Regions from separate parts of the Actinomadura decatromicini genome, predicted to be linked through region 1. Evidence: riboswitches for the same ligand, from Rfam matches in the RefSeq annotation. Region 1 holds a riboswitch; the other holds the start of a gene.
What was found. A riboswitch is a leader RNA that binds a small molecule or an ion and turns the genes downstream of it on or off. The one in region 1 is predicted to bind ZMP and ZTP.
Positions count from the first base shown of each region.

Region 2: linked by a shared signal. The riboswitch ahead of FXF68_RS39035 (bifunctional methylenetetrahydrofolate dehydrogenase/methenyltetrahydrofolate cyclohydrolase) and the one ahead of FXF68_RS32575 (serine hydroxymethyltransferase) in region 1 are both predicted to bind ZMP and ZTP.

Region 1 covers NZ_VSRQ01000007.1:555,198-559,595, forward strand. The annotation lists gene FXF68_RS32565 (carboxymuconolactone decarboxylase family protein) at 1-126, opposite strand, end outside; gene FXF68_RS32570 (class I SAM-dependent methyltransferase) at 267-1,229, shown strand; gene FXF68_RS32575 (serine hydroxymethyltransferase) at 1,196-2,467, opposite strand; ZMP/ZTP riboswitch at 2,519-2,605, opposite strand; gene FXF68_RS32580 (TetR/AcrR family transcriptional regulator) at 2,761-3,492, opposite strand; gene FXF68_RS32585 (alpha/beta fold hydrolase) at 3,578-4,384, shown strand.
Region 2 covers NZ_VSRQ01000012.1:59,294-63,691, forward strand. The annotation lists gene purH (bifunctional phosphoribosylaminoimidazolecarboxamide formyltransferase/IMP cyclohydrolase) at 1-949, shown strand, start outside; gene FXF68_RS39025 (hypothetical protein) at 1,110-1,289, shown strand; gene FXF68_RS39030 (GNAT family N-acetyltransferase) at 1,296-1,889, opposite strand; ZMP/ZTP riboswitch at 1,981-2,066, shown strand; gene FXF68_RS39035 (bifunctional methylenetetrahydrofolate dehydrogenase/methenyltetrahydrofolate cyclohydrolase) at 2,091-2,942, shown strand; gene FXF68_RS39040 (FHA domain-containing protein) at 3,107-3,832, opposite strand; gene FXF68_RS39045 (DUF3017 domain-containing protein) at 4,038-4,398, shown strand, end outside.

The sequences.
Region 1 (4,398 bases):
CACGGCGCGCTGCTCGTCGCTGAGCGAGCCGGGGAGCAGCAGGGGGAGCCGCGCCGAGGACGGGCCGGGGACCGGACCGGGCCGGGGTCGATCGTTGACGCGCTCACCGCTCACGGGGTCGATCACTTACCGCACGCTAGGCGGTCCGCCGGGGCGGCTCAAGCCCCGTCCGGAATGTGAAACCTCGCGCGCAGGATGAGGTGGCGGTCGCGTAACCCGGCCGAACCGGCGCCCCGCGGGCCCCGCGCGCTGGCAGGATGTCCCGGATGAGCGGCATCTACGACGACCCCTGGGCGTACGAGCTGGCGTGCGCGTTCCGCGACGTCCCCGCCGAGGTGGACGCCCTGCTCGGCTGGTACGCCGAGCACGCCACCGACGCCGGGCGCGCGACGGGCACGGGGCCCGCCACCGACGCCGGGCACGCCGCGGAAACGGGGCCCGCCACTGGCGCCGGGCGCGCCGCGGACATCGGGCATGGCGCGGACGCCGGGGGCGCCGCTCCGTCCGGGGCGGGCCCTGCGACGGTGCTGGAGCTCGCCGCCGGGCCCGCCGAGCACGCCCGCGAGTTCGCCCGCCGCGGGGTCGCCGCGACCGCGCTCGACCTGAACCCGCGGATGTGCGCCTACGCGTCCCGCGAGGCGGCGCGCGAGGGCGTCGCCGTGGACGTCGTCGAGGGCGACATGACGCGGCTCGACCTCGGCCGCCGGTTCGACCTCGCCGTGACCATGCTGGACTCGACGTCCCACCTGATGACGCTGGACGCGCTCGTCGCGCACCTGCGCGGGGTGGCGGCGCACCTCTCCCCCGGCGGCCTCTACATCGTGGAGATGTCGCACCCGCGCGACCGGCTCACCGACGACCCGAGCGTCAGCACCGGCTGGACGGTCGAGCGCGACGGCGTCCACGCGGGCGTCCGGTGGGGCGAGCCCGGCGACCGGCTCGACCCGATCACGCAGGTGTCCGCCGACCACGTCACGGTGACGATCACCGCGGACGGCGGGACGCGGGTCGTCCGCGACGTCGTCCCCTACCGGTTCTGGACGGCGACCGAGCTGGACGCCGCGATCCGCCTCGCGGGCGGCCTGGACGCCGTCGCGCAGTACGGCGACTTCGGGGTCGGCGAGGACGCGGTGCCCCTCGCCGACCCCGGCGCCTGGCGCATGATCACCGTGCTGCGGCCGGCCGCCGCGCCGGGTCAGGGCGTCGGCGCCCAGCCCGGCATCGGGTAGCCCGCGAGCAGCTCGCGGACCTCCGAGGCGACCCGCTCGACGACCGCCTCGTCCTGCTTGGCGGCGGCCTGCACGACCTCGTCGATCCACGCCGCGACCTGCGGCATCCGCGCCTCGTCCAGCCCGCGGGTGGTGATCGCGGCGGTGCCGATCCGCAGCCCGGACGGGTCGAACGGCTTGCGCGGGTCGAACGGGACGGCGTTGTAGTTCAGCTCGATCCCGGCCCGGTCGAGGGCCTGCGCGGCGGGCTTGCCCGCGACGCCCTTGTTCGTCAGGTCGATCAGGATGAGGTGGTTGTCGGTGCCGCCGGAGATCAGGTCGTAGCCGCGGTCCGTCAGCGCGGCGGCGAGCACCTTCGCGTTCGCGACGATCTGCCGCGCGTACGCGGCGAACTCCGGCCGCGCCGCCTCCTTCAGCGCGACGGCGATGGCGGCCGTCGTGTGGTCGTGCGGACCGCCCTGCAGGCCCGGGAAGACGGCCTTGTCGACCGTCTTCGCGTGCTCGACGGTGGACAGGATCATCGCGCCGCGCGGGCCGCGCAGCGTCTTGTGCGTGGTCGTGGTGATCACGTCCGCGTGGCCGACCGGGGACGGGTGCGCGCCGCCCGCGATCAGGCCCGCGATGTGCGCGACGTCGGCGGCGAGCACCGCGCCCGCCTCCCGCGCGATCTCGGCGAACGCGGGGAAGTCGATCGTGCGCGGGATGGCGGTGCCGCCGCACCAGATCACCTTCGGACGCTCCTTGAGCGCCAGGTCGCGCACCTGGTCCATGTCGACGCGCCCGGTGTCGGCGCGCACGTCGTACCGGACGGGCCGGAACCACTTCCCCGTCGCCGACACCGACCAGCCGTGCGTGAGGTGCCCGCCCATCGGCAGCGACAGGCCCATCACCGGGTCGCCCGGCTCCAGGAACGCCATGTAGACGGCGAGGTTCGCGGGCGACCCCGAGTACGGCTGGACGTTCGCGTGCTCGGCCCCGAACAGCGACTTCGCGCGCTCGACGGCGAGAGTCTCGATCGGGTCGACGTTCTGCTGGCCCTCGTAGTACCGCTTGCCCGCGTAGCCCTCGGAGTACTTGTTGGTCAGCACCGTGCCGGTGGCCTCCAGCACGGCCTCCGACACGTAGTTCTCCGAGGCGATCAGCCGCAGCTTCTCGTACTGGCGGCGGGCCTCGTCCTCGACCAGCCCGGCGATCTCGGGGTCCTGGTCCTTCAGATGGGGGACGGCGGGTTCGTGCATCGGAGCCTCCGCGCTGCTCGCGCCGGGGATCGGGCGCCCCGGCGAAGGGGGCCCGTACACCCAGGCGCGCGGTGTGCGGACTAGTCTCGCTCCCCGGTGGTCGTCTCCACCTTGACTGCGCCAGTCGCGTGCGCGCCATCATACCGGCCCACTCGTTTCCGGGGGGCGACCCGCACGCCCCCGACCGGCACGGCTCCCTCCACTCCGCCGGCGCCCCGTTCCGCGGAACGTCTCTTCATGGGCACCACCGACACCACGACCAGCCCGCGGGTCGGCGTCCCGTCCTCCGAAGATTATTCGACATCCCCGCGCGCGGACGGGCGCCGGGCCTCCAGTCCGTCCAGGAGGCAGTCGAGCGCGAACGCGAACCGGCGCTCGCACTCGCGGTCGACGTCGATCTCCGCTCCGGCTGCGGCGGACATCCGCGCGCCGAGCAGCGGATGCTCCTCGGCGATCCGGCGCAGGTGCTCGGCGGCCTGCTCGCGCCACTCCGCGCCGCCCGTCCGGTCGAGGGCCGCGCGCCAGGACGTCTCGGCCGTCACCGCGCCGACGACGTGGTCGTTGACGGCGGCCAGGGCGGCGTCCAGGTCGCCGTCCGCGAACCCGGCCCGGGACAGGATCGTCAGCCCGGCCTCGGCGAGGGCGAGCGCGTTCGGCCCGAGGTTGGGCCGCCCCGCGAGACCGGACAGCACCCACGGGTGGCGCAGCAGCATCGCGCGGTGCCGCCGGGCCAGACCGCCGAGCGCGTCGCGCCAGCCGTCGGCGGATGCCGTCCCGTCCCCGACGACCTCGCCCAGCACGTCGTCCAGCGCGAGTTCGAGCAGTTCGTCCTTCGTGGTCACGTACCAGTACAGCGACCCCGCCGTGACGCCGAGGTCGGACGCGATCCGCCGCATGGACAGGCCTCGCGCCCCCTCCGCGTCGAGGACGGCGACGGCGCGGGCGACGATCCGGGCGCGGCTCAGCCGCCGGTCGCGGGACGGACGTTCGGGACGCAGCCAGACGGAAGGCGAAGGCGTGGGCACGCCCCCACCCTAGCCCCCTTGTCATACGCCGTTCACTCTCTTATACATTGTTCAAGCAAGCTGAACGATGTTCAAGGAGGCGGAGATGTCCGGAGGCGACGTGCACGTGACCGTCTGGGACGAGACGGGCGGGACGGGACCGCCCGCGATCCTCGTCCACGGCTCGACGGCCTGGGGCGACGACCCGGTCCTCGGGTTCGCGGCGCAGCGCCCGCTGGCGGACCGGTTCCGCGTCCTCGCCATGGACCGGCGCGGCCACGGCGCCAGCGGTGAGACGGGCTCGGCCGAGTACGCAGGCGACTACGAGGCCGACGCCGCCGACATCGCGGCGCTGATGGGCGACGGGGCGCACCTCGTCGGCCACTCCTACGGCGCGGTCGGCGCCATGCTCGCGGCGGCGCGGCGTCCCGAGGCGGTCCTGTCGCTGGCGCTGATCGAACCGGGCTGCTACCAGGCGGCGGCGGACGACCCGGTCGTCGCGGCCGCGCTCCGCGCCAACCGGGAGGCGATCGCGAACGTCCCGGCGGACCTGCCCGCCGACGTCCACCTCAGGGCCGCGGCGGACGCGGCCGGGCTGCCGCCGCTGGAGCCGACGCCCCGCCGCCTGCGCGCCGTGCGAACGGCGCTGCGCGAGCGGGTGTGCTGGGAGGCGCCGATCCCGGTGGCGGAACTGGCCGCCGGGACGTGGCCGAAGCTCGTCCTGTCCGGGACGTGGGAGACGGCGCCCGCCCCCTACCGGGAGCGCGGCGGGGAGCCGCTGATGGCGTGCGCGCGGGTCACCGCCGAGCGGATCGGGGCGCGGCTCGTGCGCGTCCCCGGCACGGCGCACTACCCGCACGTGGAGCGTCCCGAGGCCGTGAACGCGGCGCTCGCCGAACTGTGGACGTCCTAGCGGGCGCTGACGCG
Region 2 (4,398 bases), on a different contig from region 1:
CTGGCCCGACTTCCTCGGCGCGACCTGGGAGCGCTCGAACACCCTCCGGTACGGCGAGAACCCGCACCAGCGCGCCGCCCTGTACCGCACGCCCGGCGAGACCGGGCTGGCCGGGGCCGAGCAGCTGTACGGCAAGGAGATGTCGTACAACAACTACGTCGACACCGACGCCGCGCGCCGCGCCGCCTACGACTTCGCCGAGCCGTGCGTCGCGATCATCAAGCACGCCAACCCGTGCGGGATCGCGGTCGGCGCCGACATCGCCGACGCGCACCGCAAGGCGCACGAGTGCGACCCGGTGTCCGCGTACGGCGGGGTGATCGCGGCGAACCGGCCGGTCACGGCGGCGATGGCGCGGCAGGTCACCGAGAGCTTCGCCGAGGTGGTCGTCGCGCCGTCCTTCGAGGACGAGGCCGTGACCGTCCTCAAGGAGCGGTTCAAGAACGTCCGGCTGCTGGTCTGCCCGGACGCGCCCGCCGGGGCGACCGAGTACCGGCGCGTCGACGGCGGCGTCCTGCTCCAGGGCGTCGACCAGGTGGACGCGCCCGGCGACGACCCGTCCGCGTGGGAGCTGAAGACAGGCCCGGCCGCCGACGAGGCCACGCTCGCCGACCTGGCGTTCGCGTGGCGGGCGATCCGCTCGGTCAAGTCGAACGCGATCCTGCTGGCCGCCGACGGCGCCACGGTCGGCGTCGGGATGGGCCAGGTCAACCGGGTCGACTCCGCCAAGCTCGCCGTCGCGCGGGCGGGGGAGGAGCGCGCCGCGGCCGCCGTGGGCGCGTCCGACGCCTTCTTCCCGTTCCCGGACGGCCTTGAGGTGCTGACGAAGGCGGGCGTCCGCGCGATCGTCGAGCCGGGCGGCTCGGTGAACGACGACAAGGTGATCGCCGCCGCCGAGAAGGCCGGGATCACGCTGTACTTCACCGGCGTCCGGCACTTCTACCACTGATCGCACTGCTCGACGGGCAGGCCCGGTGTGGCGCAGAACACCGCCGCACCGGGTTTAGCGCCGGATTTTTTGCTTTTTCCTCCGGGTAGCCTCGGCGCGAACCGCGCCTCCGCATGACCTGTGTCCCCCCTGGCGCGGGTGGTTGCGTGTTGGAGGCGCGATGGATCTGCTGATGTCCCTCATGCTCGGCTCCGTGTCCCAGGCGGACGCGCTGCTGATGGAGTCCCGGCAGCTCATCGGGCTGGCCGCGGCGATCCTCGCGGCGATGCTGGCCGCGCATCTCGGCTGGCACGGCACCGACCGCGTGATCGCCTGGCGCGGCCGCTCCGAAGAGGACTGACCCGCCTCACCGCAGCCGGGCGCGCAGGGCGGCGGCCGCCGCGGGCCAGTCGTCGTCGGTCATCCCGTACGCGGCGGTGTCGCGGATCGAGCCGTCCGCGCGGATCCGGTGCTTGCGGTGGACGCCCTCGAACGACGCGCCGAGCCGCTCGATCGCCGCCCGCGACCGCTCGTTCCGGACGTGCGTGTGCCACCCGACCCGGATCGCCCCGAGCTCGTCGAACGCGCGTCCCATCAGCAGGAGCTTCGCCTCGGTGTTCAGGCCCGTCCGCCACCACCGCGCGCCGAGCCACGTGTGCCCGACGCACAGCCCGCGATGCGCCGGGGCGACGTCGTGGTACGAGGTCGACCCGGCGACCTCCCCGGTAGCGACGTCGATCTGCGCCCACGGCACGCGGGCGCGCCGCGCGTGGTCGGCGAGCGCGCCGTCCACCCAGGCCGCCATCTCCTCGGCGGTCGCGGGCTGCCGCTCGCTCGTCCACGTCCAGATGGCGGGATCCTTGGACGCCGCGAAAAGCCCCTCGGCGTGCTCCCGCGAAAGCGGCTCCAGCCGCACGTAACGCCCGGTCAGGACGGGCCGCTCGAACCATGCGTCGGTCATGCGGACCACGCTACGAGCGTCCCGGCGGCGACCGGCAGGGCCACTCGCCGCCGATTTCCGCGAGCCACTCCGCGTGACGGCCGACTACGATGGATGCTCACGCGACTGGCGCGGTCAAGGTGGGGCACCACCGGGGAGCGAACCACAGTCCGTACACCGCGCGCCTGGGTGGAGGACGGGACCTGCCACGCGGAGGTACGCATGACCGCACAGATTCTGGACGGCAAGGCCACGGCCGCCGAGATCCGCTCCGACCTCAAGACCCGCGTCGAGGCGCTGCGCGACCGGGGCGTGGGCGTCGGGCTCGGCACCGTGCTCGTCGGCGACGACCCCGGCAGCCACTCGTACGTGAACATGAAGCACCGCGACTGCGCCGAGGTCGGCATCGAGAGCATCCGCCGCGACCTGCCCGCCACCGCGTCCCAGGACGACGTCGAGCAAGCCGTCGCCGAGCTGAACGCCGACCCCGCCTGTACCGGGTACATCGTCCAGCTCCCGCTGCCGAAGGGCCTGGACGAGCAGCGCGTCCTGGAGCTCATCGACCCCGCGAAGGACGCCGACGGCCTGCACCCCACCAACCTCGGACGGCTCGTCCTGATGCAGCCCGGCCCGCTGCCCTGCACCCCGAAGGGGATCATCGAGCTGCTGCGCCGGTTCGACGTCCCGATCAAGGGCGCCGACGTCACCGTCGTCGGGCGCGGCATCACCGTCGGGCGCTCCCTCGGCCTGCTGCTCACCCGCCGCACCGAGAACGCGACCGTCACCCTCTGCCACACCGCGACCCGCGACCTCGCCGCGCACACCCGCGCCGCCGACATCGTCGTGGCCGCCGCGGGCGTCCCCGGCCTGATCACCGCGGACATGGTCAAGCCCGGCGCGGCCGTCCTCGACGTCGGCGTCTCGCGGGTGGACGGAAAGCTCGCGGGCGACGTCGCCGCCGACGTCCGCGAGGTCGCCGGATGGGTCGCGCCGAACCCCGGCGGCGTCGGCCCGATGACCCGCGCGATGCTGCTCGCCAACGTCGTCGAGGCGGCGGAGAAGAGCCTCGCTTAGACGGCGGGCGTGAACGAGCGGGAGCCGCCACCAGCACCCCGGTGGCGGCTCCCGTCCGCGTTCTCCGCCGGACGGAGCCACGCCGTCACTTGCGCGGCCCCGCACGACCCGTCAAGCGATCGCCCTCCAGTCGCGCTGCCGTCGAGGGCGACCGCGGACCTACCTCAGCTCGCCCTCCGTCCCGCCGGGCTCGGCGCCGGGCGGGCGCCGGTGTGGTGGGCGTGCGGCGCGCCCGCCCGCCGCGTCTCGGCCGTGCCCCGGACCCCCGGTACGCGGCCGTCCATCGGAGGGCGGCCCTGCGGGACGTGCACCGGCGGCAGCGGCCGGACGAGGCCCATCGCGATGACCTCGTTGGCGAGCCTGGTCCGCCGGTTGGCGCCCTCGGGAATCCGGAACTTCTGGTAGAGGCGCAGCAGGTGCTGCTTGACGGCGGCCTCGGTGACGACCAGCTCCCCGGCGATGTCGCGCGCCGTGGCGGGGGCCACGAACGCCTCGTCGGACAGGGCTGGACGGCACAGCGAGGTCAGCACGTCGACCTCGCGTCGGGTGAGCTCCGGCGCGACCGCGCGCCGCAGTTCGACGTCCGGGTCGACCTCCTCACGGGGGATGCCCCCCATCCGGCAGCGCGCCGTGCCGAAACTCACGACGTCGCCGTCCTCCAGGACTCGGCGGGCGATCGGCCGCCCGTTGACGCGGGTCCCGTTGCGGGACAGGCCCATGTCCACCACGTAGACGTACGGACCGCGTCGGACGATCTCAGCGTGCAAGCGGGACACACTCGGGTCGTCGAGGCGGATATCCACTCCTCTCCCTCTCCCGACCGTCGTAACGTCGGGGCGCAGCGGCACCACCAGCCCGCTGTCCTCGATCCGCATGAACGGCCCCTCCACGGCAGTCCTCCCAGCTAGTTAGCGACCCCTGTCTGCCGGGTTACCCGGGCGCCGTGTGGTCACACCCTCCTACTGGCGAGTAGGCACGATGGCGCAAGGGATTCCGGCCTCTCGGACATCACCCGCGCCCCATCCGTCCCACCCCTTGGGGACGGTGGTCCGCCCGATGTCGTGCGGTGGGCCGAATCGCTATACCGTGAAGCCCATGAGCACCGAGGTGCGCAGGCGCCGCCGCAGGGCCCCGCGCCGCAGGGAGGCGGCGCCGCACTGGCTCGCGCAGCTTCCCTACCTGCTCGTGCTCAGCGGCGTGGGCGCGGGTCTCACGCTGTGCGCGTTCAACTACTTCCGCAAGGGGTCGGGGCTGATGGCCGCCGCGCTGCTGCTCGGCGCGCTCGCCCGGCTCCTGCTGCCGGAGTCGCAGCTCGGGCCGCTCGCCGTCCGCAGCCGCTCCATCGACTGCTGGACGCTCGTCATCCTCGGCGAGATGGTCGCGTTCGTCGCGCTCAGCATCCCGCCGATGAACAAGCCGGGGCTGATCCTCGCCGGGGCGTTCGGGGTGCTGATCC